2 regions of the Rummeliibacillus sp. JY-2-4R genome follow, and region 2 is predicted to be linked to the other one. Evidence: riboswitches for the same ligand, from Rfam matches in the RefSeq annotation. Region 2 holds a riboswitch; the other holds the start of a gene.
What was found. Region 2 has a riboswitch for FMN ahead of ACWV26_RS05305 (ECF transporter S component). Riboswitches for the same ligand answer to the same signal wherever they lie in the genome.
Positions count from the first base shown of each region.

Region 1: another riboswitch for FMN. It lies ahead of ribE (riboflavin synthase); the one in region 2 lies ahead of ACWV26_RS05305 (ECF transporter S component).

Region 1 covers NZ_CM132623.1:1,889,345-1,904,976, forward strand. Annotated here, with positions in the region: gene ACWV26_RS09125 (nucleotide sugar dehydrogenase) at 1-1,195, shown strand, start outside; gene ACWV26_RS09130 (ABC transporter permease) at 1,192-1,995, shown strand; gene ACWV26_RS09135 (ABC transporter ATP-binding protein) at 2,010-2,918, shown strand; gene wecB (non-hydrolyzing UDP-N-acetylglucosamine 2-epimerase) at 2,947-4,116, shown strand; gene ACWV26_RS09145 (hypothetical protein) at 4,355-5,104, shown strand; FMN riboswitch at 5,225-5,354, shown strand; FMN riboswitch at 5,479-5,609, shown strand; gene ribE (riboflavin synthase) at 5,811-6,449, shown strand; gene ACWV26_RS09155 (bifunctional 3,4-dihydroxy-2-butanone-4-phosphate synthase/GTP cyclohydrolase II) at 6,466-7,656, shown strand; gene ribH (6,7-dimethyl-8-ribityllumazine synthase) at 7,668-8,135, shown strand; gene ACWV26_RS09165 (hypothetical protein) at 9,726-10,178, shown strand; gene ACWV26_RS09170 (YpzG family protein) at 10,237-10,389, shown strand; gene ACWV26_RS09175 (ABC transporter permease) at 10,535-11,356, shown strand; gene ACWV26_RS09180 (ABC transporter ATP-binding protein) at 11,394-12,140, shown strand; gene ACWV26_RS09185 (ABC transporter substrate-binding protein) at 12,423-13,517, shown strand; gene ACWV26_RS09190 (TcaA NTF2-like domain-containing protein) at 13,557-14,159, opposite strand; gene ACWV26_RS09195 (DUF4395 domain-containing protein) at 14,360-14,791, shown strand; tRNA gene ACWV26_RS09200 (tRNA-Thr) at 14,903-14,973, shown strand; gene ACWV26_RS09205 (spore coat protein) at 15,572-15,632, opposite strand, start outside.
Region 2 covers NZ_CM132623.1:1,130,464-1,146,095, forward strand. Annotated here, with positions in the region: gene ACWV26_RS05270 (D-alanyl-D-alanine carboxypeptidase family protein) at 1-142, shown strand, start outside; gene ACWV26_RS05275 (pseudouridine synthase) at 408-1,139, shown strand; gene resA (thiol-disulfide oxidoreductase ResA) at 1,255-1,785, shown strand; gene resB (cytochrome c biogenesis protein ResB) at 1,802-3,478, shown strand; gene ccsB (c-type cytochrome biogenesis protein CcsB) at 3,475-4,662, shown strand; gene ACWV26_RS05295 (response regulator transcription factor) at 4,777-5,493, shown strand; gene ACWV26_RS05300 (ATP-binding protein) at 5,486-7,285, shown strand; FMN riboswitch at 7,487-7,624, shown strand; gene ACWV26_RS05305 (ECF transporter S component) at 7,786-8,370, shown strand; gene trhO (oxygen-dependent tRNA uridine(34) hydroxylase TrhO) at 8,786-9,733, shown strand; gene ACWV26_RS05315 (hypothetical protein) at 9,760-10,056, shown strand; gene ACWV26_RS05320 (LysR family transcriptional regulator) at 10,109-10,990, opposite strand; gene ACWV26_RS05325 (C40 family peptidase) at 11,299-12,525, shown strand; gene ACWV26_RS05330 (NAD(P)H-dependent flavin oxidoreductase) at 12,930-13,940, shown strand; gene ACWV26_RS05335 (enoyl-ACP reductase FabI) at 14,002-14,787, opposite strand; gene ACWV26_RS05340 (ferredoxin) at 15,048-15,296, opposite strand; gene ACWV26_RS05345 (helix-turn-helix domain-containing protein) at 15,399-15,632, shown strand, end outside.

The DNA.
Region 1 (15,632 bases), 760 kb from region 2:
TGTAGACGTTAAAAAAGAAGTTATTGACTCATTAAATCATGGGAAAATCCATATAGAAGAGCCAGGATTACAAGAAGCTTTAGAAGAAGTAATCTCAAAAGGCACTTTTAGAGCTGCAACTACACCTGAAAAAGCTGATACATTCATTATTTCTGTACCAACACCAAATAACGATGATAAGTATAAATCTTGTGATTTAACTTATGTAATCAATGCTGTAAAATCAGTTTTGCCATATATTGAAAGTGGAAATACCATTATTGTTGAGTCAACAATTGCGCCTAGAAGTATGGATGATTTTATCAAACCAATAATTGAAAAAGAAGGATTTGTAATTGGTAAAGATGTTTTCTTAGTTCATTGTCCAGAAAGAGTTTTACCAGGACAAATACTTCATGAATTAATATTTAATAATCGAATTGTTGGTGGAGTTACACCTGCATGTACAGAAGCAGGGGCTAAAGTATATAGCACATTTGTAAAAGGTGAAATTATTAAAACGAATGCCAAGACTGCTGAAATGTCAAAATTAATGGAAAATACATTTAGAGATGTCAATATAGCACTTGCAAATGAATTAGCTAAAGTTTGTAATGAATTAGAAATTAATGCGCTTGATGTTATTAAAATGGCAAACAAACATCCTCGTGTAAACTTACATACACCTGGACCAGGGGTAGGAGGTCATTGCTTAGCAGTTGATCCGTATTTCATCGTGGCAAAAGCTCCAGAAACTGCTCAATTAATCAATCTATCTCGTACGATAAATACATCAATGCCCGATTATGTTGTTGAGAATGTCAATAAATTAATGAAAAATGTCCAAGGAAAAGTTGTTACTGTATTTGGTCTAACATACAAAGGAAACGTTGATGATATTCGTGAAAGTCCAGCTTTAGAAATCTATAATATGTTGAAATATCAAGGTGATTATGAAGTACGTGCATATGATCCTCATATTAAACTAGATTGGGTAACTCAAGATCTAGAACAAGCGGTCAATAACTCAGATTTAGTAGTGATACTTTCAGATCATGATGAATTTAAACATTTTGGTACATCTGATTTTGACAAAATGTCTCATAAAAGAATTTTTGATACCAAAAATGTTGTTCAAAATGTTTCAGATGATGTTGAATATATTAACTATGGAAATTTGTTTAAATTTGCTAAGAAGGAAGTTACTGTTGTATGAACTTTGCTTGGCAGATATTGAAAGAGCAATGGCTTCACATAAACTTAATATTTCGATTAAGTTTATATGAAGAAAAAGGTAAATATACAATGCACTATTTTGGTGCATTGTGGCAAGTAATTAATCCTATTATACAAATATTAGTATATTGGTTAATTTTCGGGCTTGGAATTAGAAAAGGGCATCCAGTTGATGGAACCCCTTTCTTCCTATGGTTAATCATTGGGCTCGTTCCTTGGCTATATATCAGCAAGACAATTACGCAAGGGACAAATAGTATATATTCAAAAGTTAACTTAGTATCTAAAATGCATTTTCCTGTAAGTGTTCTACCAACAATAAAAATCGTAGGAAATTCAATTTCATTATTACCAATGATTCTTATTACAATAGTAATTGCGTTAATATATGGTATTTTCTCTGGAGTGTACTTATTCCAAATTTTCTACTATTTAATTTGTTTATATTTCTTTTTATTTGCAATAACGTTACTGTTATCAACTCTTACGACAATCATACGAGATATCCAAATGATGGTACAATCTGTTGTAAGACTCTTAATGTTCTTTTTACCAATTGTATGGAATGTGCATAATTTTCCAGATGCAATTGTAAATATATTAAAATTAAATCCTCTCTTTTACATCATTGAAGGATTTAGATATTCACTATTAGGTGGGCACTGGTTCTTTGAGGAATTACCATATACCTTCTATTTCTGGAGTATTAGTATATTAATTCTTTCAATTGGTTCCTATTTGCATATTAAATTCCGCAACAAATTTGTTGATTACCTATAATCGGAGGAAAAGAAATGAATCCGAAAATTCGACTTACGAACGTATCAAAAAGCTTCAGATTATATAGTAAACAATCTGATAAATTATTAGATATTATTTCACTCAAGAAAAACCGTGATCAATTTTATGCACTTCGAGATATCAATTTTGAAGTATTTGCAGGTGAAGCTATTGGGATTATCGGCTTGAATGGTTCAGGTAAATCTACGCTTTCAAATCTTTTAGCACAAGTAATTCCACCTAGCCAAGGAACAATAGAAATTGATGGAGAAACATCTTTAATCGCAATCTCTGTAGGCTTAAATGCCTCATTAACCGGTATTGAAAATATCAATATGAAATGTTTAATGCATGGGCTATCTAATGCAGAGATTGCTAATTTGAAATCAGAAATTATCGAATTTGCTGATCTCGGAAATTTTATTAATCAACCAGTTAAAAATTATTCGAGTGGTATGAAATCTCGGTTAGGATTCGCGATTTCCGTTCATACCAATCCTGATATTTTAATAGTTGATGAAGCATTGTCCGTTGGAGACCAGACATTTTATCAAAAATGCTTAAATAAGATCAATGAGTTTAAACGTCAAGGGAAAACAATCATCTTTGTAAGTCATTCATTGGCCCAAATTCAAGCATTTTGCGATCGCGTGATGTGGGTGCATTTTGGACAAATTAAGATGTTCGATGAAACAAAAAAAGTGGTTGGAGAATATAAAAAGTTTATAGCATGGTTTAATTCATTGAGTGAAGAAGAAAAGAAATTGAATCGCTCCAAATTGCTAGAAGAACAATACAAAGCAGGGGCTAGTTTAGCAGTTGAACCAAGCAATCAAAAAAGCGGATTGAATTTCTTATTCATTTCACAGATGATTATTATAATGCTTATTGTTATTGCAAGTGCAGCATATATGTTTAGTTAATTAATTCAAATTGAGGTGTAGGTTCTAGATGGCTGATAAAGTAAAAATTATGACTATTTTTGGTACTAGACCAGAGGCGATTAAATTAGCCCCATTAGTACTGGAATTAGAAAAACATCATGATGAAATTGAATCAATTGTTACTGTAACTGCTCAACATCGTCAAATGCTTGATCAAGTACTCGAAGTATTCAATATTCATCCACTATACGATTTAAATATTATGAAAGATCGTCAAACACTAGTTGACGTAACGACTCGTGCACTTCAAGGATTAAATGAAGTAATGCAAAAAGTAAAACCTGACATAGTGCTAGTGCATGGGGATACTTCAACAACATTCGTTGCGAGTCTTGCCGCATTTTATAATCAAATTCCGGTTGGTCATGTTGAAGCTGGATTAAGAACTTGGGACAAATATTCACCATTCCCAGAAGAGATGAATCGACAATTAACAGGAGTTATTGCAGATTTTCATTTTGCACCAACTATAAAGGCTGCTCAAAACTTATTAAATGAAAATAAAAAAGGCGATTCTATTTTTATAACAGGCAACACAGCCATTGATGCTTTATCTACAACTGTTTCATCATCTTACACTCATCCAATATTAGAACAAATCGGAAAAGATAAGATGATTCTTTTAACTGCTCACCGTAGGGAAAATCTTGGTGAACCAATGAGACATATGTTTAGAGCAATTAAGAAAATAGTGGAAGAGCATGCTGATGTACAAGTAGTGTATCCTGTACACTTAAATCCTGCAGTTCGTGAAATCGCAGATGAAATATTAGGAGAAGATCCAAGAATTCATCTAATTGAACCATTGGAAGTAATTGATTTCCATAATTTTTTATCTAGAGCACATATCATTTTGACTGATTCGGGTGGGATTCAAGAAGAAGCACCATCTCTTGGAGTTCCGGTATTAGTTCTAAGAGATACTACAGAAAGACCAGAAGGAATTGATGCTGGAACACTAAAACTTGCTGGTACTGATGAATTAACGATTTATCAACTGACGAAAGAATTACTTACGAATCCAAAAGAATACGAAAGAATGTCGAAAGCTTCAAACCCATATGGTGATGGTCATGCTTCTGAACGTATCGTTGAAACATTACTTTATCATTTTGGAATAAGAGATACGATGCCAGATCTCTTTGAAAAAAATGAAGAAAATTCTTTAAAAGTATAGAAAACAATTAAATTGAAATGAATAGAAAAAATGCTCCTATTGTTCGCAATATTAGAATACATGCGAATAGATAGGAGTATTTTTTATAAGAGATACACCTCAAAAATTAACTTTATATTAAAGATAAAATAATCCACCATATTTAGCATGAAATCTATTTCCAATGAATAGTATGACAAATATAAGGTACTAGTTTGCAACGTACATATCATAACTATTTCAAAAAGGTGGGATTCGAATGCAATTAATATTTTTACTTTTCTTAAGTGCTCTATTTTTTATTTTTACTTTTATTGTTCCAGCGCTATCCTTAAAATTATTTTGTCTATTAATTTCATTTACCTTCTATAAATTGGGTTCACATCAAATAAAGTTAGCTGAGATTAGAAGAAATGAGGAAATTAAGCAGGACACTGAAAAAATACTAGAACAGTATCCTCACAGTCAATCTACTATTTCTTCTGATTATTTACATGCTCTTTTAATAGGCGAGGCCTCACAGACATTATTTGTTGCAAATCGAGAAGATACAGACTCTGAGTTTGATGTGAAAGAATATCTATTCAATGAAATTTTTGAAACAGCCATTGAAGAGGATGGTATTCAAAAAGCTCTGATATCTCGGGGAGGAATACTGGGAGGTACCCTGCTGGATAGTGATGGTAATGGTAATTCATTAATTTATATTATGGAGCCTGAAAAAGATGAGAGTGGAACCGAAGAAAAAAAGGATGATATAGAAGACGATATAGAAGATGGTGTATCAAAACTTTCTTTGAAAATTGTCGTGGATGATTTAAGTAATCCAATAATAGAATATGTATTTTTAGAATCTGAAGACCCAGTTTCAAAAGAATGTGACGAATATGAAGAAGCATCAAAGCTATGTAAAAAATGGCACCAGATGATAAGCGTTTTAATAAAACGCCAGGACCATTTAAATAAAGTAATCATTAAACGTTATGAGCATTCAAATAAAGTTGTTTAATGAGTAAAGAAAATTAATAAAACATATAGAGTTAATAGGGATTTGTTACTCATTAATAAAATTTATATAATAAGTAGTGATTTTTTTGAAAAATAGTGCTATACTTTGCTCATAGATTAATAAATCCTTCGGGGTAGGGTGAAATTCCCAATCGACGGTGATGAAGAAATTCTAAGCCCGTGAGCCTTTTTAGGTAGGATTTGGTGCAATTCCAAAGCCGACAGTATAGTCTGGATGAGAGAAGGATATTTGTTCATTAAATCTATTCTTACGAAACTGGATTTCGTAGGTTTATTTGATGAGGCAATAAAACCTTTAAACCACCCCGTAGATCTAATCTATGGGTTTTTCTTTTTTTTAATATAATTTAATAAGTAGTCCTTCGGGGTAGGGTGAAATTCCCAATCGACGGTGATGAAGAAATTCTAAGCCCGTGAGCCTATTTTAGGCAGGATTTGGTGCAATTCCAAAGCCGACAGTATAGTCTGGATGGGAGAAGGACGATTTTAGAAATGGTAAAGACTATTGAAAAATACACTTCAATAAGTTTCTTTGTTGTACCATTTGCTACATATTCTCCCAAAACTTCCAAGGAACTTCTTCTATGGGAGTTTTTGTTTTAAAATTTTTCAGAGGCGGTGACTGAAAATTTGTAATTTTTGAAACATCAAATCCAAGTTTACAAATAGATAAAGAGGTGATTTGAATGTTCACAGGAATTGTAGAAGATTTAGGAAAAGTAAAAGCAATTAAAAATGGGACACATAGTATGCAACTTACAATCGAATCAAATAAGATTGTTGAAGATGTCCATTTAGGTGATAGTATTGCAGTCAATGGTGTTTGCTTAACCGTTATTTCATTTTCAAGCGACCAATTTACAGTTGAAGTAATGCCTGAAACCGTAAAAGCCACTAATATTCAGTCGCTTCAAAATGGTAAATATGTAAATTTAGAACGAGCAATGCCTGCACATGGGCGCTTCGGCGGGCATTTTGTTTCGGGGCATGTTGATGGTACAGGAGTGATTCTAAAAAAACGGAAATTTGATAATGCCGTTTATGTTGATATTGGCATTAGCAAAGAACTAAGTATGTTTTGCATGTTAAAAGGGTCTGTCACAATCGATGGGATTAGTTTAACCATTTTCGATGTGAAGCCTACTCAACTTACTGTGTCACTTATTCCACATACGTTTGATCAAACCATTTTAGGAATTAAAAAAGAACATGATGTAGTCAATATTGAAAATGATTTACTCGGCAAGTATGTTATTAATAACTTAGAAAGAAAACAAGAAGATTCAAAAATTACACTGGATTTCTTAAAAGAAAACGGATTTTAAAGGCGGTGCTTTGAAAATGGTTAATACAATAGAAGAAGCGATTGAAGATTTAAAACAAGGTAAAATGATTATCGTTGTTGATGATGAAAACCGCGAAAATGAAGGGGATTTTCTAGCTTTAGCAGAATTTGCAACGCCAGAAACCATTAATTTTATGGCAAAATACGGACGTGGTTTAATCTGTACTCCGATGTCTAAAGCATTAGCAGAACGATTAGATTTAAATCCGATGGTAGAAAATAATACAGATAATCATCATACAGCATTTACTGTTAGTGTCGATTACAAAACAACAGAAACAGGAATCAGTGCTTTTGAACGTTCGGAAACCATTCTACAATTAGTGAATGCTAATTCTGTTGGATCTGATTTTCGTAGGCCAGGACATGTATTTCCTTTAATAGCAAAGGATAACGGTGTACTTGAAAGACAAGGGCATACTGAAGCTGCTGTCGATTTTGCAAAATTATGTGGATCAGTTCCAGCTGGTGTTATTTGTGAAATAATGCTTGATAATGGTGAAATGGCCAGAGTTCCACAATTACATGAAATCGCCAAGGAACATAACTTGAAATTTGTTACTATTGCAGATTTAATCAGTTTTCGCAATCAAAATGAACTACTAATAGATAGAGTTGCATCTGTAAAAATGCCTACATCATTTGGAGAGTTTCAAATGATTGGTTATTCAAATCGCGTTAATGATAAAGAGCATATCGCTATTGTAAAAGGAAATCCTCAAAATGATATAGCACCACTTGTGCGTATACATTCGGAATGTTTAACAGGTGATATTTTCCACTCTAAACGCTGTGATTGTGGTCCACAATTGCACAAATCATTAGAAATGATTGAAGAAGCAGGTAGTGGTGTTGTGCTATACATGCGTCAAGAGGGTAGAGGTATTGGATTACTTAACAAATTAAAAGCATATGAACTGCAAGAGCAAGGATACGACACAGTTGAAGCAAATATTCATCTTGGTTTCCCTGCAGAAATGCGTGATTATGGTTTAAGTGCACAAATGCTTCGCGATTTAGGTATTACGAAAATCCGCTTAATGACAAATAATCCTGCCAAAATTGAAGGGTTAACAAAATACGGAATTGAAGTTGTAGAACGTGTACCAGTTGAAATTCCAGCAGAACCAGAAAATGAAAAGTATCTTGAAACGAAAAAATCAAAAATGAGACATATTTTAGCATAGGAGTGAGTGTAATGGGACAAACATTTGAAGCACAATTAATTGGTACAGGATTAAAAATCGGCGTTGTAGTAGGAAGATTCAATGAATTTTTGACAGGTAAATTATTAACTGGTGCAATGGATGGCTTAAAACGACATGGTGTATCAGAAGAGGATATTGATATTGCTTGGGTTCCTGGTGCATTTGAAGTACCATTTATCGCGAAAAAAATGGTCGAAACCAAAAAATATGATGCGATTATCGGTTTAGGTACTGTTATTCGTGGCGCAACAACTCATTATGATTATGTTTGTAACGAAACAGCAAAAGGAATTGCAAATGTAGGATTAACATCTGGTGTGCCAGTTATGTTCGGAATCGTTACTACTGAAAATATTGAACAAGCAATCGAACGTTCTGGAACAAAATCAGGTAACAAAGGCTATGATGCTGCAGTTTCAGCAATTGAAATGGCTAATTTAAGCCGCATGTTCGAATAACTTTTAAAAATTTTTTTAGCAAAGTGAATAAATCGTGTGCCACGGGCTACACTATGTTTAGATTTCACTTAACAAGTCCTTTATTGGTAGGAGGGGTTAATCCTATGGGTGAACCAAGTCCAGGTGAGTAGATACGATCTACCAAGATTAAGGCGTTAAAAATCTCAAGGATCATAAGAAACGGAGTGAAGTCCCGTGGATCAGGTCTAGAGTTTTATAAGCAAATGCAAAACAATTTAATCATTATGAAAGATAACATTATCTAGCATAATGGAGGGAAGAATTCAAATGGGTAAACCGCCAAAAAAGTGCCAAATACTCTAGGAGAATTCATTCTTAGGGCCAGATAAAAATTCGTTAAAATTTCTCAGGTGAGAGAAACGGAGTGAAGTCCCGTGGATAAAGTCTGAGTAAGGTGCGAAAGCATAACGATAAAATCGTCATAAAAGGCTATACTTTTATGATCAGGAGGGTGAAAACCAGTGAGCGTTTAGAACTTTGTTCGTAAAACTCATTGAAGCTTCATCTACTGTGTGCCATGTTAAATGTTTTAAAACGCAAAAAGCTTGAACAAATTAATCGCCATAAAGGGCTTAGTGAAATCAAACCCGGAATTCATTTTCCGGGTTTTTGTTATGTTTATGCAAAAATCAAAGTGGAAATTTTCATTATAAAGTATTCGATATTAGTATTGCTGTTGTATAGATATATAGGAAAATATTGTTATTAATGATAAACAAAATTACATTCAATACCTAATATACGAGGGGGAAATGGAATGAAATATTTCTTCGGGTATACTCGTATGGAAAAGTGTAAGACGGGCTATACTATGTTTAGATTTCACTAAACAAATCCTTTATTGGTAGGAGGGGTTAATCCTATGGGTGAACCAAGTCCAGGTGAGTAGACACGATCTACCAAGATTAAGGCGTTAAAAATCTCAAGGATCATAAGAAACGGAGTGAAGTCCCGTGGATCAGGTCTAGAGTTTTATAAGCAAATGCAAAACAATTTAATCATTATGAAAGATAACATTATCTAACATAATGGAGGGAAGAATTCAAATGGGTAAACCGCCAAAAAAGTGCCAAATACTCTAGGAGAATTCATTCTTAGGGCCAGATGAAAATTCGTTAAAATTTCTCAGGTGAAGAGAAACGGAGTGAAGTCCCGTGGATAGAGTCTGAGTAAGGTGCGAAAGCATAACGATTAAATCATCATAAAAGGTTATACTTTTATGATCAGGAGGGTGAAAACCAGTGAGCGTTTAGAACTTTGTTCATAAATGTCATTGAAGTTTCATCTACTGTGTGCTATGTTAAATGGTTTAAAACGCAAAAGCTTGAACAAATTAATCGCCATAAAGGATTTAGTGAAATCGAACCCGGAATTCATTTTCCGGGTTTTTTATTTTATAAACAAATACCCAAGATAAGGCTAACCCATTTTAATAGTATTTGGTAATATTTTGTAATTTATATTAGTAATCGACATTAGTATTGCTTTTGTATATCATTTATAGGAAAATATTGTTATTAATGATAAGCGATAATTGATATTCGATTGCCTAAATAGGAGGAAATGGGTATGAAACGCTTCTTCTGGTATATAACTTGGATAATAATCATTAGTTTTTTAATTTATTGTGGTTTAAGACTAGAGAAATTTTTAGAACAACAATCAGAAATGTCATACGACATATTATCAATAATGATTTTTACATATATTTTTCCAATATTCGTTGGAATATTACTTCGTCTTCCTCGATTTATTTTTGAAAATAAAGGGAAAAAGAAATGGAGTTTTGATTGGGTTAAAATTATTGGCATTGCAATTCCAGTTCTTTATATTGTAATTTTACCGTATTTAGCATACACATCATTTGCAGATCGATTATTATTTGTAGAGCAATTTCTTTCGCTAGGTCAAGCTAAGACAACTTTAACAACAATTGCGGGAATTGTCTTTGGTTATATCTTATTGGATAGTGTAAAATCTTATAAAAAATTTTTTAAGACCACGTATATATTGAGTAGTTAACCCCATACTATATTCGATTTCACTTTTGAAATCCTATCATGTAAGGAGGATGAAAGTTATGGGTAACCCAGATCATTTAGATCCAAAATCTCAGAAAGTTCATCAGCTCTGGACTCGAGTAAAGCATGCAAAATCTCAAGTGAACGGTCAATCGGAGCTTACTCTCCATAACCGAATCTTGAAAAGTGAAGCGAAAGCTCGGCAATTTTAATCTTCATGAAGGATTAGTGTAATCAATTTGGAAGTCACATAAGTAGTTACTACTTATGTGACTTTTTATTATGGCCAATCATTAATAGGCAATCGACACACTTTAACATACAAATACATATCATTTATTGAAGAGGTGGTGAAGAATGGGAGACGAAAAAAATACTAAGAGCCATAACCCTGTCGAAATTGAACAACAGGAATGGAAAAAGAGAAGATTAAATGAACGAATGAAGCAGATGCTTACAATCGCTTCACCTATTTTTCTCTTACTGTTATGGGAGTTTTTGTCTAGAACTGATTTACTTGATGTGCGTTTCTTCCCGCCGCCAACCGCAATTTTACACACCTTCTATACCATGGCTATTAGTGGAGAATTATTCCATCATATTTGGATATCACTATACCGGATATTTGCAGGTTTCTTATTAGGCGTTATACCTGGTGTAGTAATTGGTTTATTGATGGGTTTATATTCTCCAATCAGACATTTCATCTCACCTGTAGTGATGGCACTCATGCCAATCCCTACCTTAGCTCTTTTGCCAATCATCATCATATTATTTGGTATTGGTGATTTTTCAAAAGTAGTAACAATAGCTGGGAGCGTATTTTTTCCAGTTGTGATTAATACTACTGCTGGTGTAATTAATATCGATTCCATTTATTTAGATGTGGCGAAAAACTATGGGGCTAATTCAAAAGACTTTTTCTTTAAAATCGCTCTTCCGGGTTCTTTACCGGTAATGATGGAAGGGATTCAAATGGGGCAGGCGATTGCATTGTTAACAATTGTTGCTGCAGAAATGATGGGGGCAACTTCAGGTATTGGCTATTTAATATGGACCTCCTATAAAGCATTCTTATTGCAAGAGATGTTTGTCGGGCTCATACTTATTTCATTTTTTGGCTATTTATTCTCATTAATACTTCGATATTTACAAAAGAAAATTCTTCCTTGGAGGTGAATCATTGGAAGAGCTAAAGAAAATTTCAATTAAGAATATGACAAAAGTATTTTACAAGAAAAATAGTAGTGTCACGGCTCTTGATCATGTCTCATTAGATATTTCAGAAGGTGAATTTGTTTGTATTGTGGGTCCTAGTGGTTGCGGAAAAACAACTTTGCTTCGTATATTAGCGGGGTTAGAAACGAGTAGTGTTGGTGAATTTGAGATTATTCAAGAGAAGAAAAATAGGCCACTTCAATCAATGGTTTTTCAAGAACGGGGTATTATTCCTTGGCTTACCGTTGAGGAAAACGTAGCGTTTGGTCTTAAGATGAGGCATTTACCGCAAGATTATATTAAAGAAAGAACAGATTACTATATTAAGAAAGTAGGGCTTGAAAAGTTTTCTAAACTCTATCCGAAAGAATTGTCAGGGGGGATGAAACAGCGTGTAAGTATTGCGCGTGCTTTTGCGAATGATCCAGAAATCTTGTTAATGGATGAACCGTTTGCAGCTTTAGATGAGCAAAACAAGTTTATACTGCAAGAAGAACTTCTCTCTATTTGGGAAGAAACAAAGAAAACCGTATTATTTATAACACATAGCATTGATGAAGCATTATTGCTAAGCGATCGTATTTTATTAATGAGTGCACAACCAGGCAAAATTATTAAAGAAATTAAAAATGACTTACCAAGGCCTCGAAATATTGAACAAATTCGGGCAAATAAACAAACAACCGAACATTTTATCGATATTTTAAAGCACTTGCATGAAGAAGTGCAAAAATCTAGAAAGTAATTAAGGTTTATCTCACATCAACTGGCTTTTGATTTTCATCTCAAGGCCTTAGAAAATAAAAAGAAGCATTGGTGGAAGAAAATTCCTATAAATGCCCGATTGGTGAGAGTACAGTGATACTTACCGATCGTTAGCAGAAGGTTAGTTGAACCAATCAGGTTCGAACTGTCGTTTGATTGCAAGCGTTGGCTTGCAATCTTAGCGACAGTAGAACGAGACTGGCAATTAGCGTGGGAAAAACCCATCACTGATTGGAGTATCACTTTAAAAAGGGGGATGTAAATGGCGAAATGGCTAAAAAAGGGGTTAGTGATTCCATTAATTTTGCTAGCTATGTTCATCACTGCATGTTCTGGTAATGGAACAAAGCCAAATTCGAACGTTGACAATGAAGTAAATAAAGAAAACAAATCAGGAGATTTAGCACCACTAGATAAGAAAACTAAAGTAGTAATTGCGGAAGATGGAGCTGCATCTGGTGCAGGTTTTTATATTGCTAATGAGAAGGGGTATTTTGCTGACTATAATATTGAAGTAGAATTTGCCCAATTTGCGAATAGTGATGATATGCTCCCTGCTCTTGCTGCTGGAGAAGTAGATATCGCTGGAGGTATTTCAACAGCATCATTCTTTAATGCAATTGCACAAGGAATAGATGTTAAAATCGTTGGGGATAAAGGCCATAATATGCCTGGTAAGTCTTACTTTACTTTCGTTATTAGTAAAAAAATGAAAGATGTCATTAAAGACTATTCAGATTTTAAAGGTAAAAAAATAGCCATTTCTTCCAAGAATTCAATAGACGGTTATATCTATCAGTTAATGTTAAAGCATGCAGGATTAACTGAAAAAGATGTGAAAACCGTAATCATGAATGATTTTGGAAGTATGCTGGGTGCTTTAGAAAACGGATCAATTGATGTAGCACTTTGTATTGAACCATTAATCGCTCAAGGAGTAAGTAAAGGAATTTTACAGCGCTTTGGTGATGCGACTGATTTCGCACCAGATTCACAAATTGCGTTAGTTTTAGCTTCCCCTAAGTTTATGAATGATGAAAAAGATGTATCTCTTCGTTTTATGCTTGCATACTTAAAAGGAGTTAGAGATTACAATGACGCATTTACTAAAGGAAAAGGTAAGGCAGAAATAGTTAACATCATGACCAAGTATACAGCATTAAAAGATCCAGCTTTATGGGATAAAGTGTATGTAACAGGTCTTGATCCAAATGGTACTATGCGGGTTGATGATATTCGCAATCAATATGAAATGTATAAAGCCAATGGTGCAACGAAAGGGGAATTCGATTTCGATAAAGCGATTGATACCTCTGTTACAGAAGAAGCTGTGAAAATATTAGGTAGCTACAAATAAAAAAAGGGAGTAGGCAAATTTCGCTTACTCCCTTTTTTACTATTTAATTTCTTTTATATCTGATATCTGAAAGAAACTATTCGATTCATCGTCTTCAACAAAATTGTAATACACTTTATATTGACGTTTAAACTCTTTCATTTTTTTGCTTCCACTTTTTATTTCTGCTATAACTTCTTTTGTGGTAACGGTAAAATCAGTATCGGCACTTCGATTAATAGATAAGATTTCTACTTTATTCACTTCTTCCTGAATTCCTTGCTTGTGTTTTTCAGGGATTTCGGCTAATAAATCTTCATACAATTTTGTATCATGCATGATATATTCATTGGCTAATGGAGAGAAATCTCCGGTGTGCAATGCTTCGGCATATGTTACTGGGTACATTGCAATAAAATCAGAAAGTTTTTGTTGCTCCGCAGCTGACATTTTTTGACCAGTAACTTCTACCTCTTGTTTTTGATCAGTTGTTGTAGTTGTTGTATTTCCTTTAGATTGGCTAGTGTCATCAATAGTCGGTGTTTCGGTAGTGAAAGCTTCTGTTACTTTTGGTTCTTCTGAATTTTTCTGCGTATTATTTCCACAACCGACTATCAAAGAAGCTGTTAAACATATTGAACTGATAAGCTTCCATTTATTCATTATCGGCCCCTCTTTCAATGGCAGTTTATCCTTATCATACATTATTTGCTACAAAGTTAATAGTCTGGAAGAAATTTGTCTTATTAAATTGTAGTATAGAATAATAATAAACATTTTTTTGAAAATGAAACCTAAACCTTTTTTATTTTTGAAAAAAAGAGTATTATAATTAGTAATCATATAAGAAAGGTTGGTTTATAATGGAGAAACCAATTTCTATACCAAGGCCTTTAGTTCGAGTGAACCAATGGGTTATTTTAATAAGTACAATAACTATGTGGGTATTACATCAACCTAACATTTTATTGATTCCTTTAATCGCCAATTTAATGGGGCTATTTTTTAACTTTAATCCATTTATGAAGTTGGGGCGATTATTTTTAAAGAAAAAACCATCAGCCTATATCCCTGAAGATATCGTTCAACAAAAATTTAATTCATGCATTGCAATAACTTGTTTGCTTTTAGGATACATTGGATTTGAAATGGATAAACCTGTAATGGGGTATGTGTTTACAGTGATGGTAGCATTAGCAAGCGGTATTGCTATATTGGGATTCTGTATCGGTTGTTTCATCTTTTTCCAACTTAATCAGTTCCGATACAAATTGAAGAAATCTTTTCATTCATAACTATTATGAATAAAAATAATATATCAATAAAATTTTTTCATTAAAGCCTAGCATGTTTCCCTGAAAAGTGCTACAATAATTTATGTACTTGATAAACACTTTAAGTCATTTGCCGATTTAGTTTAATGGTAGAACGGTGGTCTCGTAATCCACTGATAAGAGTTCGATTCTCTTAGTCGGCATAATGTAGCATTTTTGGTTAATTTAATAATTTTTAAAATCCTTGTAAATGTTGATTTATCAATGTTTATGAGGATTTTTGTTTTATGTTAATTAGCACGAGTGAGGCTATTTTAAGGCTATTTTAGTTAAAACACTACACAAATATTACACATACTACACAAGTTACAACATCTTTTCTTGGAATACTTATAAAGATTTCGTATCCTTTCTTGTACGAAGTTCTTTTAATAATGATTATAATAATTTAATTTTTTCTGAATATCTTTATGGCTTAATCTTTCTGACACATAATAAATTGTTATACCTATAAAGAACAATACTATCGTGCAAGTATGTTAAATGGATTAGTTAGAGGGGATACATTGTGACATTTGTCTAATTTAGCAGCAACGACTATTATTTCATGGAACGAAGTTGCTTAAAAGATTATGATAAACGTTTCCAAAATAGATTTAGTTCAGTGGGTTCAGTAAAACGGGGAGATATTGATAATTTGAATCATATTGTGCATCAAGAATGGCTAAAAAGCCATCCAAATTATATGATGGCTCATAAGGTTAATTAGTAGTATTGTAAAATCAAAGGTAGAATCTTTTCTTAACCATTATTACCAATTTTTAAAACTAACGAAGCTAGTAATTGGATTGCTGCTTGAATT
Region 2 (15,632 bases):
ATTGATTTCGAAGGACGAAAAGAAAAAAGTAAAATCTATCCTTAAAATGCCTCGTATATCGCAAGGTGATATGGGTATTTGGACATTTTATCTCGATGGTAAGCCATTTATCGAAGAACCAGTTCATATGATTTGGAAGTAAGAGACTGCCCAGGCAGTCTCTTTGTGCTTTAGGCTACCTTCCTTATTTCAGTCCCTCGGTCGAAAGCTGAAGGGATGTGCATCTGTCGGGATTTCCAATGATTTTCGGAGGCCCACAAGATGTGGGGCAGATAGCCGTTGCGACATAATGTCGCGTCTTTAGGCTATCTTCCTAAAATACGCCTACGCTTTTATACTTTTATTATTAGAAAAAGTATGCAATAATTTTTGAAGGCTAATAGCATTAAGTTTAATGAGGTGACCAAATGGAAAGACTACAGAAAGTGATAGCTCATGCAGGTATCGCTTCAAGAAGAAAAGCAGAAGAGTTAATCTTAGAAGGCAAAGTAAAAGTAAATGGTCAAGTTGTTCGAGAACTTGGTACAAAAGTAACTACTTCAGATTCTATTGAAGTAGAGGGTATAAAAATTGAAAAAGAAGAGAAGGTTTATTTTCTATTATACAAACCAAAGGGCGTTATATCAGCAGTTTCAGATGATCGAGGTCGCAAAACCGTAGTAGATTTATTTCCCCATGTAGAACAACGTATATTCCCGGTAGGACGATTGGATTACGATACTTCTGGTGTCTTATTATTAACAAATGATGGGGATTTTTCTAATCTTTTAACGCATCCACGTTACAATATTGATAAAACCTATGTTGCTAAGGTAAAGGGTTCTCCAAGTAGGGAAGATTTAAAAAAATTAGAACGGGGAATTATGCTAGAGGATGGTAAAACAGCGCCTGCTCGTGTCAAAGTTTTATCTTCTAATAGAGAACATGGTACATCTATTATTTCGATTACGATTCATGAAGGTAGGAACAGACAAGTTCGCCGTATGTTTGAGGCAATTGGATGCCCAGTTCAAAAGCTGAAGCGAGAACAATTTGCATTTTTGGGCTTACACGGTTTGAATGCAGGTGAATCAAGGGAATTAACAGCACATGAAGTAAAGCAACTGCGTGTTCTTTCTGAAACAGGAAAAATTGGATAGTAAATGTTCTACTAGAAAAGATTCACAAAGCCTTCATATATGAAAAGGTATATAAACCATAATTTGTTATAATAATATAGAATGTCTTTGTCTTTTTTAGGGGGTTATTACGACAATGGAGAGAAAACAAAAAAGACTGTATACGCGGATCACAATTTTAGTAGTTCTTGTTGCGGCAATTGTTTATACGATTTATACAACTGCACATAAGGACGATGTACAACTATTAAAAGTTGGCGATGATGCACCTAATTTTTCATTAGTAGATTTAAATGGGGAAACGCATAAATTGTCAGATTATAAGGGGCAAGGTGTATTGCTGAATTTTTGGGGAACTTGGTGTAAACCTTGTAAAAAGGAAATGCCAGCAATTAATGAACAATACAAACAATTTAAAGACCATGGTGTTCAAATCTTGGGTATTAATATTGCTCAGACTGATTTAGAGGTTTCAAGTTACGCTGATAAACTTGGCGTAGAGTTCCCTATCGCAATTGATAAGACGAAAAGTGTGATGAGAGCGTATAATGTTGATCCTTTGCCAACAACTGTTTTGATTAATAAGGACGGGAAGATTGAGAAAATCATAACAGGAGAAATGACTGAATCAGCTATAAAACAATACCTTACAAGTATTAAACCATAAAGGAGTGTTCTAAAGGATGAAAAAGATAACTTGTGAATGTGGTCATGTTAATCCCGAAGGAACGCATCTATGTGAAAAATGTGGACGTCCTCTAACAGATGAAGATATTAAGTCAAAAGTTGTTGATATGAAATACGAAGGTAGGGCAATACGCTCGAAGACGTATAATAAATCGATAATTGATAAAATTTGGAATTTCTTTTCGAGTGTAAAAGTGGGCGTCACGATTATCGTCATTACATTGATAGCTGCGGCAATTGGGACATTTTTGCCTCAAGTAGTATATGTCAATATACCTCAAGGCGAGGATGTTAAACAAGCGTATATCGACAACTACGGGACGTTTGGTAAAATCTATTACAATCTTGGACTTACAGATGTTTATAGTTCATGGTGGTTCCAAACGTTAATTGGAATGTTAGCGATTTCAATCATAGTTGCTAGTTTGGATCGTGGTATTCCTCTTTATAAATCATTGAAAAATCAAAGAGTAAGACGACATGAAAGTTTTATGAAACGCCAACGCATCTTCGGCGAACAAGTCATGACTTCAGCAAAATCCGATGAATCATTAGATTTAGCAGAAAAGAAAATGAAAGAGCTTAAATATAAAGTTCGTAGAGAAGATGGCGTATTTCTCGCAGAAAAAAACCGTTTTGCCCGTTCGGGTCCATACATCAATCATTTAGGATTAATCATATTCTTATTTGGTGTTATGTTGCGTTTAATGCCTGGATTTTATATCGATGAATCTATGTGGATTCGAGAAGGTGAAACAGAATCTATTCCAGGTATGGAAGGATATTACCTACATAGTAATAAATTCACCTTCGAAACATACAAAAAAAATGAACAAAAACAAGAATTTAATCAGTCAAAAGCAGCTGTTAACTCTATTGCAAAAAATTATCAAACAGACGTTGTATTATATAAAGCAAAAGATGGTGCTGTTGCTGGTGATACAACCAATCTGGAAAAGATTAAGGATTATCCTATTCAAGTAAATGAACCTTTAAAATATGATGGCTATGCTGTTTATCAAATGGATTTCCGTTTAAATGAGTTAAAAGCTATGAACTTTAATTTAATTAATAAAAAAACTGGGAAGTCATTAGGTGAAGTGAGTATTGATCTTCAAGAACCGAAAAAAGTATATAAGATAGATGATCAAACAAAAGTAGAGATAAAGGGATATTACCCAACGTTCTCAGGTTTTGATAATGGAGAACCACAATCTGATTCACCTATACCAAACAACCCAGCATTTATCTTTACAATGTATACACCAGAAACACCAAAAGGTGAGACAAGCTTTGTAGCAATCAAACAAACGCTAGAACCACTTGGTACAACGAAGTATAAGATGAAATTTGCAAGTATTGATACACGCAATGTATCTGGATTAACTATCCGAAAAGACAAGACACTTCCAATTCTGTTGCTTGGTGGTATAATCTTTATGATAGGCGTAGTAACTGGTTCTTATTGGAGTCATCGTCGTTTATGGCTACAAAAAACAAATGATGGTCGCATGCTTCTAGCTGCTCATACAAACAAAAACTGGTTTAGTATGAAAAAAGATTTAAACTTAGTGACAGAATATGCTCACCTACCTAACTGGGTTGATCAACAAGATGACGAAAAGCAGGCAGAAGACCAACAGAAAGAAAAGGAAGGTGACATTACTTTATGAGTTTAATTGATATTAGTAGTACCCTATTATTTATCGCATTTATCGCTTATTTAGTCGCTACTTTATTTTTCGGTGGAGCTGTAAAAGGTGCTCAAAAGGATGCATCTAAATCCAACAAAAATTGGGGAACCATTGCCATTGCGATTACAATTATCGGTTTCATCTCAAATCTTGGTTATTTTATTACGCGTTGGATTTATGCAGGACATGCTCCTGTGAGTAATATGTTTGAATTCACAACTGCATTTGGTATGTTTGTTGTTGGAGCATTTATTTTAATTTATTTCATCTATAAACTACCATCACTTGGTTTATTTGCATTACCAATTGCGATTTTAATTATTGCATATGCAAGTATGTTCCCACGTGAAGTAAATCCGTTAATTCCAGCACTAAAGAGTTATTGGTTATATATCCATGTAATCACAGCAGCAATTGGCGAATCTATTTTAGCAATTAGTGCGGTCGCGGGTCTAATTTATTTGTTGAGAAATGTTGATACATCGAAACGTACAAAAAGTAGCATTTGGCTAGAAGTAGTTATGTATGCTGCTGTTCTGGTAATTGGGTTTGTCGTAGTTACTTCAACATTTAGAATGATGGGCTACCAAGCAGACTTTACCTATGTAGATAAAAACGGTGCACAACAGGAGATTACGTATAATACGCCAGCATTATTTGGGATGCATCAATATGAAATGAAATCTACGGATAAAATGCAACCATTTGTAGAAGTTCCGGCAATCGTTAATGCTAAAAAGTTAACAACTGTAGTATGGTCTATTATTACCGGTACAATTCTATACGGTTTGATTCGATTAATTATTCGTAAACCAATTTCACGTGCAGTTCAACCACTAGCGAAACGCGCAAATTCTCCTTTACTAGATGAAGTTGGATACCGTTCTGTTTTAATTGGTTTCCCTGTCTTTACACTAGGTGCTTTGATTTTTGCTATGATCTGGGCGCAAGAGGCATGGTCTCGATTCTGGGGCTGGGATCCAAAAGAAGTATGGGCATTGATAACTTGGTTGTTCTATGCAGCTTTCCTTCACTTACGCTTATCTAAGGGGTGGCATGGTGAGAAATCTGCATGGTTAGCAGTAATTGGCTTTGTTATTATCATGTTTAATCTAGTAGCAGTAAACTTAATTATCGCTGGTCTACACTCATACGCAGGATAATCTAATTTGAATGAAGAAGCCTTTTCCTTAATATGAGGGAAAAGGCTTTTCTTTTCTTTTCATTTTGTTTGACAGAATGTACAATGAAAGTATTAATACTGGGAGGCATATACATTGACTGAACAAATTTCGATATTAGTAGTAGATGATGAGGACCGTATTCGTCGTTTATTGAAAATGTACTTAGAGCGTGAAGGATATGAAGTTGATGAAGCAGAGAATGGTGAGCAAGCCGTAGAAAAAGCACTTGCCAATAATTATCACTGCATTCTGCTAGATGTCATGATGCCTGAAAAGGATGGAATGGAAGTTTGTGAAGAAATTCGCGAGAAAAAGTCAACACCAATTATTTTATTGACAGCTAAAGGGGAAGAAGCTAATAGAGTACAAGGATTTGAAATAGGTGCTGATGACTATATTGTTAAACCTTTTAGCCCAAGAGAAGTCGTATTGCGAGTAAAGGCTATATTACGCCGCTCTGCAGCATTTTCTCCAATTTCTGTATCATCTTCATCTAAAGACTTAGTTGTATTTCCACATTTAACGATTGATCATGATGCGCATAGAGTCTCTGCAGATGGAGTGGAAGTAAACTTAACACCTAAAGAATATGAACTACTATATTTCTTAGCAAAATCACCAGATAAAGTATTTGATCGTGAGCAATTATTAAAAGAAGTTTGGCACTATGATTTCTTTGGTGATTTACGTACTGTTGATACACATGTAAAGCGTTTACGCGAGAAACTAAATCGTGTATCTGAAAATGCGGCTAAAATGATTGTAACTGTATGGGGCGTAGGCTATAAATTTGAGGTAGTCAATGACTAGAATATGGAATAGTGTTGTCGGGAAGCTGTGGGTAACCATATTGCTTCTCGTTTCATTTGTATTATTTGTTTTTACAGTTTTAATGTTAGAATTCCTTTCAAAATACCATACTCAACAATCGGAAGCATTACTAAGACAAGAAGCCACTACTATTGCAAGAGTTGTCGATGATCATAAGTCTATTGCTTCAACTAGATCGATAATCAACGATATATTAAGTGATGAGACAAACGCAGTAATAGCTGATCAACCTGGCAAAGTATTATTCTCGCTCCAAGAAGGATTAAACCAAGAAAAAATAAAAAGTGAAATTATAAGTAATAAATCCTTTGAAAAAGTTTTTTATACAAATAAACCTGTAGTAAAAGAAATGATGCTACCATCTTCTACAGAAAAGAATCATGTAGAGTCTTATATTGTATTAGCATTTCCTCTTAATGTTGGAAAAATGAGTCATGGTGTATTATTCATATACCAAAGCCCAGATGCAATACATCGAACTACAAAAGAAACAACGAAAATTGTCTTTCTATCTGCAGCTATTGCATTTATCCTGACTACTTTCTTTGCGTTTTTCTTATCTACTAGAATTACGTCCCCATTACGGAAAATGAGAGAAGCTGCTTTCGAATTAGCCAAGGGGAACTTCGATAAAAAAGTTCCTGTATTACAAAATGATGAAATTGGACAATTAGGGACAGCATTCAATCAGATGGGCCGTCAACTAAAAACTCATATTGAGATTATCAATCAAGAGAAAGAGCAGCTTTCAAGTATATTAACATCCATGACAGATGCTGTAATTACGTTCAATAGTGATCGGACTGTAATTTTAAGTAATCCACCAGCGGAGTTATTGTTACAAAAGTGGTTTATCAATAAGGGTTCTAATAGTGATCAACCAATTCCAAAAGAAATAAATCATATGCTAGAACATGTATTGGAAATGGAAGAAGAGCTAAGAGAAGAATTAGAATTAGATGGTACGTATTTTACAATTTCTATAAGTCCTCTTTATAGTGGAGATTCCGTACGTGGTGCTGTTGCAGTATTTAGAGATAGGACAGAAGAACATCGCTTAGATAAGTTACGAAATGACTTTATAGCAAATGTTTCGCATGAATTGCGTACACCAATAGCTATGTTACAAGGTTATAGTGAAGCAATTATTGATGAGGTTGTGACAAGTGAAGAAGAGCGGAATGAAATGATCCGCATTATTTATGATGAGTCACAACGAATGGGAAGGCTTGTAACAGATTTATTAGATTTGGCACGTATGGAGTCTGGAAATATCACATTATACAAAGATTTGGTTCCAATTACGCCAGTATTTGAAAGAATCACGCAAAAGTTTGTACAAGCAGCAAAAGAAAAAGGCGTTGAATTAACGTATTCATCTACCTTTGATGATGAAACAACAATTAATCTAGATGAAGATAGAATTGAACAAGTATTAACGAACTTGATTGACAATGCAATTCGTCATACAAATAAAAACGGCATTGTCCAAGTAATTGTTGATCAACAAGTATCATTCGCACGTATTCAGGTTAAAGACAATGGGGCTGGAATACCAAAAGAAGATTTAGAATATGTATTTGAAAGATTCTACAAAGCTGATAAAGCAAGAACCAGAGGAAAAGGTGGTACAGGTTTGGGGCTTGCTATTGCTAAAAATATCGTGGAAGCCCATAAAGGACGTATTACTGTAGAAAGTGAAGTAGATGTAGGTACAAACTTTATCTTCTTCTTGCCACTAGAGTTTCAACAAGAAACTTCAATGAAATGATTTAAACCCCTAAGTTAGATAAAAACTAACATAGGGCTCTTTAATTGGTTAAATTCACAAGTGAGTTGAATTCTACTCCAAAAAAATTTAAAACAAACTAATATTGTAGGAATACTAAAAATTTTACAGGAAAATGAGATTAATACCTTTACAAATTACTGTATATTTTATATAGTTAAATTGTAATAAAAAATCATATTGATTCATCTTCGGGGCAGGGTGAAATTCCCGATCGGCGGTATTAGAGAAAAGTGCAGTACTCTTAAGCCCGCGAGCCGTTAGGTATGACTTGGTGAGATTCCAGGGCCGACAGTATAGTCTGGATGGGAGAAGGTGAAGGTACGGTCGTCTTAATTCTATTTTAAAATAGTAGATTTAGACGCTTATTTGACTATGCCTATTTCTCCCTTAAGCTTTCAAAGCTTAAGGGATTTTTATTGCATATCTTGTAATCCGGACCTCTCTTCTTTAGAAGTGAATCGAAAAAAGGAGAGAAAAATATGAAGAACACAAAATTGCAAAAAATGATTTCAATCGGTATGCTAAGCAGTATCTCATTTGTATTAATGATATTTAACTTCCCATTACCACCGTTTCCAAGTTTTTTAGAAGTGGATTTTAGTGATGTTCCAGCACTTATTGCAACAATTACAATGGGTCCAGTAGCGGGAATGGCTGTAGAATTTATCAAAAATGTATTGAACTGGTTTTATGTTGGAAGCCCAACAGGTGTTCCAGTTGGACAAATTGCAAACTTCACAACAGGTGTATTATTCATTTTACCTGTTTACTTTATCTATAAACGTTTAACAAGTGCAAAAGGATTAACAACAGGTTTAGTAGTCGGAACTCTAACAATGGCAATTGGAATGAGCGTGTTAAACTATTTCTTATTTATGCCTATGTATAACTATTTCTTAAACGTACCAGTTGAAACAGGTGCAGCACTTAGAAATTCTATTGTTATGGGTGTTTTACCATTCAATATTATTAAAGGAATTATCATTGCAGCAATCATGCTTTTACTATTCTCAAGTCTTAAAAATTGGATTGTGAAACAACGTAATACTTTTATTAATGGCTAATGATATAAATAGATTGATAGGGTAATCCTATAAATAATATAATATTCAATAGAAAAATCTGCTCATCTATTTAAAATAGATGAGCAGATTTTTTTGATATAGCTCTTGATTTTGTTCAAGTGGAGACTCCGCCTAAGTGAGAGGAGATTACAGAAAACAGTAAGCTATTTTTGTTTCCATAACGGAGGAAAGTTAAACTAACTTTATTTCCCAGGAAAGAATAAGCAATATCTAATTTAATTAATCATGATATTAAGCATCATATTTGCAAATGAATTAAATTACCGATATAATTTTAAGGATATTTTATGTTCTAAAACATAAAATCTGCAAGGATAAATTTTCAATTTTGTTATATGAAAATAGAGTCTATCTCTAATATCTTGCAAATATTAAAAGATAGGTGGAAAAATAAGTGGATTATCGAGTTTTACTTTATTATTTTTATACAAAGATAGAAGATCCAGAAAAGTTTGCTACAGAGCATTTAGCTTTTTGTAAATCACTAGATTTAAAAGGACGTATTTTAGTAGCATCTGAAGGAATCAACGGAACAGTTTCTGGAACAATTGAACAAACAAATGCCTATATGGAGTATATGATGGCGAATCCAATATTTAATGGTATTGTTTTCAAAATCGATGAAGCAGAAGGTCATGCATTCAAAAAAATGCATGTACGACCAAAAACTGAATTAGTCAACTTCAGTTTAGAAGATGATATAGATCCACATGAATTAACAGGGGATTATTTAGAACCTGCTGAGTTTTTTGCGAAAATGCAAGAAGAAAATACAGTTATTATAGATGCGCGTAATACCTATGAATATGATTTAGGGCATTTTAGAGGTGCAATAAGACCTGATATTCAAACATTCCGTGAATTGCCTGAATGGATTAGAGAAAACAAAGAGCAATTTGACGGTAAACAAATCCTTACTTATTGTACAGGTGGTATTCGTTGTGAAAAATTCTCTGGTTGGATGAAACGAGAAGGCTTTGATAACGTAAGTCAGTTACATGGCGGAATTGTCACTTATGGTAAAGATGAAGTAGCAAAGGGTCAATTATGGGATGGTCAATGTTATGTATTTGACGAACGAATTTCTGTGCCTGTAAACCAAGTTGAACACGTGATTGTAGGACGTGATCATTTTGACGGTGAGCCATGCGAACGTTACATCAACTGTGCAAATCCTGAATGTAATAAACAAATCATTTGCTCAGAAGAAAATGAAGATAAATATTTAGGAGGATGTACACATGAATGTAGAGTACATCCGCGTAACCGATATATTGCTCGAAATGGGTTAACTGAACAGGATGTAAAGGATCGTTTAACTACTATTGGTGAAACACTTTAAAAATGCAATGATTGAGAGGGAAAGAGATGGTATTAGAAGGTATTATTCATCTCAGACAAATGAAAGGCCCAAATTTGTTGTATTTAAATGAAGAGCCCTTAGCCAAAACACTTCTTCCTTATGATGGAAAAGAGATGACCATCACATTTACATTACCTGGTATAGAAAAAAAACTAAAGGGCATTGCAGAAATCTTCTATTTCGAAGGTAAAGACGGATATGGTGGCGATAAATTCACCAATGATTTAGATATAGAAGATTTTGATTGTATAGAATGGCTATCTACTTATGAAGAGCAATCTATAACTATTACAATAGATTAAAATCTAAATACAAGAAAAGCCACTTCCAAAGCAAATTGAAAGTGGCTTTTCTTTACGCCTTTTTAAAATAATCAAGAATAAATTGTTGAAATTGTTTTGTAGCAGGTGATTGGAAACGACCTTCAGACCAAGCCATACCAATGACTCGTTCAAGTTTCATATCGCTAATATGGATTTTGGCCATCCGATTTGTATTAATTTCTACTCCATTAGGTAAGATGGAAACGCCTAGCCCTGCAGCAACGAAACCCGCGACAGTAGCAACCTCGTCCCCTTCAAATGTTATATCAGGTTTAAGATTAGCATACTCGAAAACGGCATCTAGCTGAATTCTTAATGCATATCCTTTTTTTAGTAAGATGAATGATTCATCTCCTAATTCTTTTAATGTAATTGTGTCACGAGTTGCTAAAGGGTGTGAAATTGGGACAATTGCAAATAATTCCTCACGCCATAATTCTGTCCATTGGATTGGTTTTTCAGTCTCCATCTCAGCTAGTAAACATAAATCTAGCTCGCCTGATTGTAATTGTTTTAGCTGAAGATGTGTATGATTTTGCTTTAAAGTAAAGTGTATATCATGATGTTGCTTTCTGAATTTCATGATTAAATCAGGGACAATATTTGTTCCTAGCGTATGTAAAAAGCCAAGGGAAACTTCCCCGTGATTTGGATCTACTAGCTCTTGGATTTCATGGAGGCCATCCTGATACTCGCGCATTATATTTTGGACACGTTTTACGAATATTTCACCATAACGATTTAAAGTGATTGAGCGTCCTTGTCTTTCAAATAAAGGAACACCTAATTCGTCTTCTAATCGAGCAATAGAGCGACTTAGTGCTGGCTGGGAAATAGATAGCTGCTCAGCAGCCTTCGTCATATGCTGAATTTTCGCTAGTACTTGAAAGTATTCTAGCTGTTGCCATTCCATTTACATTTCTCTCCTTTAATGATTACATATATCATTTTGGCTATCATAATGAACCAGGACTTTTAAGTCAACAATAAAATACATTAATTTGATTCTAACACTTTTGTCGAATTAATGTAGTTAATAGAAAAAAACAGTATATTGAGTAAGAATCATAATGAAAAAGCATTGTTTCAATTATGTAACATGGGTGTTACGCTTCTATTAAAACAGGAAAAAATGACTATACAAATATATGATTCGTGCTATTATAAAATAGTAAATAAAAAACGTACATAGTGAAAATATTGGAAATGAGATGATTTAAATTGAATATACGTTCAAAATGGGGCCGTTCTGCAGTTGTTACTCTAGCACTAACTTGTGGTTTTATGTATTCAGCAGAGCCAATTCAAGTAAATGCTAAAACTTCGGCAGAAATGATTCAAACTAAGGCCTCAATTGATCAGAAAATAAAGAATCTAAATAAAGAAATTGAAATATTACAAAAGAAAATTGATAAAAAACAAGTAGAATATGAAAATACGTTAAAAGAAATTGACGAAACAAATAATGCAATAAAAGAAACAGAAAAAAATATTAAAGATCGTTCAACAATTATCAATGATCGATTAAAAGCTTACCAAAATCAAGATAATACGGTAAATCCATATGTAGAAGCTATTCTTGGAGCAGATAATTTTGCAGATGCAGTAAGTCGAACAGTTTCTGTTAAAACTATTTTAGATGCAGATCAAAACCTATTAGATGATCAAAAAGCGGACAAGAATAAATTAGCTGAAGAAAAGCAAGCACTTCAAAACAAACAAGCAACACTACAAAAGCAATTCCAAGATATGCAAAATGAAGAAAATCATTTAGAAACAAAAAAGGCAGAAAATAAAGCAAAGTCTTTAAAACTGAAAGAACAAATTGCTACAAAAAAACAACAAGAAAAACTTGAGAGAGAACGTAAAAAACGTGAAGCAGAAGCAAAACGTTTGAAAGCGTTGCAAGAGAAAAAATTTATAGAAGAAAATGCTTCTGTAACTAAGACTAGTAATTCAGTACATACTGATAGCGTAGTAAAAACAGAAAACGTTAGCGATGATGTTAATAATGCTGGTAACGGTACTAATGGCGCTAAGGTAACAGATCATGAGCAGAAAGCTCCTAGCGTGTCAGGTTCTGGTTCTGCAAAAGCTGCAATTGCAGAAGCAAGTAAATATCTTGGACGTGCATATGTATGGGGTGGAAGTAATCCAACAACTGGTTTTGACTGCTCAGGTTTAACACAATGGGCATTTAAACAAGCAGGCGTATCACTGCCACGTACAGCAGCACAACAATATTTAGCTACTACAAAAGTAAGTGCAAGTGAAGCAAGAACAGGGGATTTAGTGTTCTTTAGTTATGGTTCAGGCATAGCACATGTTGGTATCTACCTTGGTGGCGGAAGAATGTTAGATGCTCAAAACAATGGTGTTGTTACTGAATCACTTGACTGGTGGAACAAATACTTAGTTGGATACGGACGTATCTCAGGTGTAAACTAGTATTCTATTGTTAATTTTATAACTAAAGTATGTTGTCTTAAAATCAATAATTGTTAAAACACACTTAATAGGCTGTCTTTAAAGGGGAACTTTATCTTTAAAGACGGCCTTTATTTTATACATAATTTATTTCGGAAGGCTCTTAAGCTTAGAAAACTTTCAATTATATGGTAAAGTATTTATGGAGTATTTATTTCATCTTATTTTTTCAATCTCTATAAGAAAAGAGAAGAATACTAAATAATCTACGATTAATAATGATGAAATGTATCGAAGTTTTATTGAAAAATACTTTTAACGAACGCTCAATAGAGCAATTTATTCGTATTTTTCGAACAAATAAATATTCATAATAATTCAATTTAATCTTTCAAAATTTTTACAGCGTAAAGGGGGAAGAAAAAATGTCATTAATCGAACAATTGAAAATGGAATGGCCAATAATACAAGCACCAATGGCAGGGGTTACGACACCTGAAATGGTTATTGCAAGTGCAAAAGCAGGTATTTTGGGTTCTATTGGAGCTGGGTATTTAAGTGCCGAAGTAACTAGAGAATTTATCCGAGCAGTTAAAAAAGAAACGACAAAACCATTCGCAGTTAACTTATTTGTTCCGCATGATGTGAATGTCACCAAAGAAGAACTTGAAGAGGCTTATAATGCATTAAAACCGTATCGAAAAAAATTAATGATTGCAGATGAAGGAGCTTTTCTTTCAACTACTGATTTTGACGCTCAAATCGAGGTCATTATTCATGAAGATGTAAAGGTAGCGTCATTTACTTTTGGATTGCCAACTGTAGAAGCCGTACAAAAATTAAAAGATCATGATGTATTTACTATTGGGACAGCGACAACTTTAGAAGAGGCAATTTTAGTCCAAGAGCGTGGATTAGATGCAGTAGTTCTACAAGGTGAAGAAGCAGGTGGCCATCGTGGCTCATTTACAGAACCTGTCGAACTCATTTCTTTAAATGAATTACTAGAAGGTATTAAAGAAAAAGTGTCGATTCCAGTCATTGCTGCTGGGGGAATTGTTACGAAAGAGCAGATTCAAAAGGCAATTGAAGCTGGTACAGAAGCAGTTCAAATCGGTACGGCATTTTTAGTAAGTGAAGAAAGTGGTGCATCGGATGTTTATAAGGAACAAGTACTACTAGCCGATGAAGACTGTACAGTTGTTACAACAGCATTTTCAGGAAAATTAGCTCGTGGTATTAATAATGATTTTATATCGTTTATGGAAGGAAATAAAATTGCACCATATCCATATCAAAATGATTTAACGATGGGCATTCGAAAGCGCGCACAGGAATTAGGAGTCTATAGCTTAATGGCAATGTGGGCTGGAAGAAATTTAAATCAGGTGCAATCTGGCACCGTACAGGAAATTGTCGATCGCTTAACAAAATAATAGAAAGAGGTAAACCATTATTTGGTTTACCTCTTTTTTCAACTTTATAAAGAATAGGTTCTTAAGCGCCACCCATTATATTGTAGCCACCGTCAACATAAATTACTTCACCTGTAACTCCGCTAGAAAGTTGGCTTAACATGACAACTGTCATATTTGCTACTTCTTCAGGAGTGACATTGCGTTTAAGTGGTGCTGCTTCTTCCATGATATTCATAATTTTATTGAATGAAGGAACACCTTTAGCAGCAAGAGTTTTAATAGCGCCTGCTGAAATTGCGTTAACTCGAATATTTTCTGCACCAACATCAGCAGCCAAATAACGAACAGAAGCTTCCAAAGCTGCTTTTGCAACACCCATAACATTGTATCCTTGAAGTACTCTTTCTGCACCTAAGTAAGTCATTGTAACAATAGATCCGCCCTCAGTCATATATGGTTTAGCGGCATTTGTAACTGCGATTAAAGAATAAGCACTTGTATCTTGCGCAAATGCATAGCCATCACGAGAAGTTTCCACAAAACGATTTTTTAAGTCGTCAGCATTTGCAAATGCAACTGAATGAACGACACCGTGAATTGTGCCTACTTTTTCTCCAATTTCTTGGAATGCTTGTTGAATGCTTTCATCGCTATTTACATCACATTGAACAAGAAGTGGTTGTAAATCTTCATAATTGGCTAATTGTTTTTCTAATTTCATTAAAGAACGTTCTTTACGGTATGTGTATATAACATTGGCACCAACTGACATTAATGCTTTTGCTACGCCCCATGCAATACTACGATCATTGGCAACACCCATTACCACGATATTTTTACCTTGTAATTGTAAAAAATTATCCATAATAGCCTCCTGTGTTAGTTACTATTAGTACCTGATACTAAAATAGTAACCTATACAAAGTGAGAATGCAATAAAGAAATTACACGATCTGGTTTGTGGTTGAAGTTTATAAAATATTTAAGGTATAAAAAAGGTAAATGTTATACTGTAAATTACTATGATTAATTCATATGACTATAAAAAAAGTGCCTGGGAAGCAGTTAATTTCCCAAGCACTTGTTGATTAGACTGGATTTAAGTGATTTAAGTCTATTAAAAAACTATTCGTATTTAAGAGGATCGCCCTCGAATGATTCTTCTGCTACTTTTATAGAGTCAGTTGGGCAACCTTCGAATGCATCTTCCATGTCTTCCATTAAATCTTCTGGAACTTCAGTAGTCCCCGTGTTATTATCTAAAATAACGAAGGCAATACCTTCATCATCATAATCGTAGATATCTGGTGCTGCCGCCCCACATGCACCGCAAGCAATACATGTATCTTGATCAACGATGGTAAATTTGGCCATTCTACTTCTCTCCTTTTACTTCAATCCCTATAGCTTCTTATTCATTCTAAAACGGTTTTCCTCATATTTCAACCTAAATAACTTTTAATCGGAGGAATAGTGATGTATTTACAACAAATATTGCTACAAATTTATCAAAGAATTAATGGTCAACGATCCGAATCAGCAGCATATCATTTACTACGAGGGAAGCGTTCAGGACAAACTATTCAAGATGTGGGGACATTTGGATTACAACCATACTTTTGTATTTTACCTAAATTTTCTAAGGCAAATTTTCAGGAAGCTTTTGATCAATTAATTGAAAACGGTTGGTTACATTACGATGAAAAACGG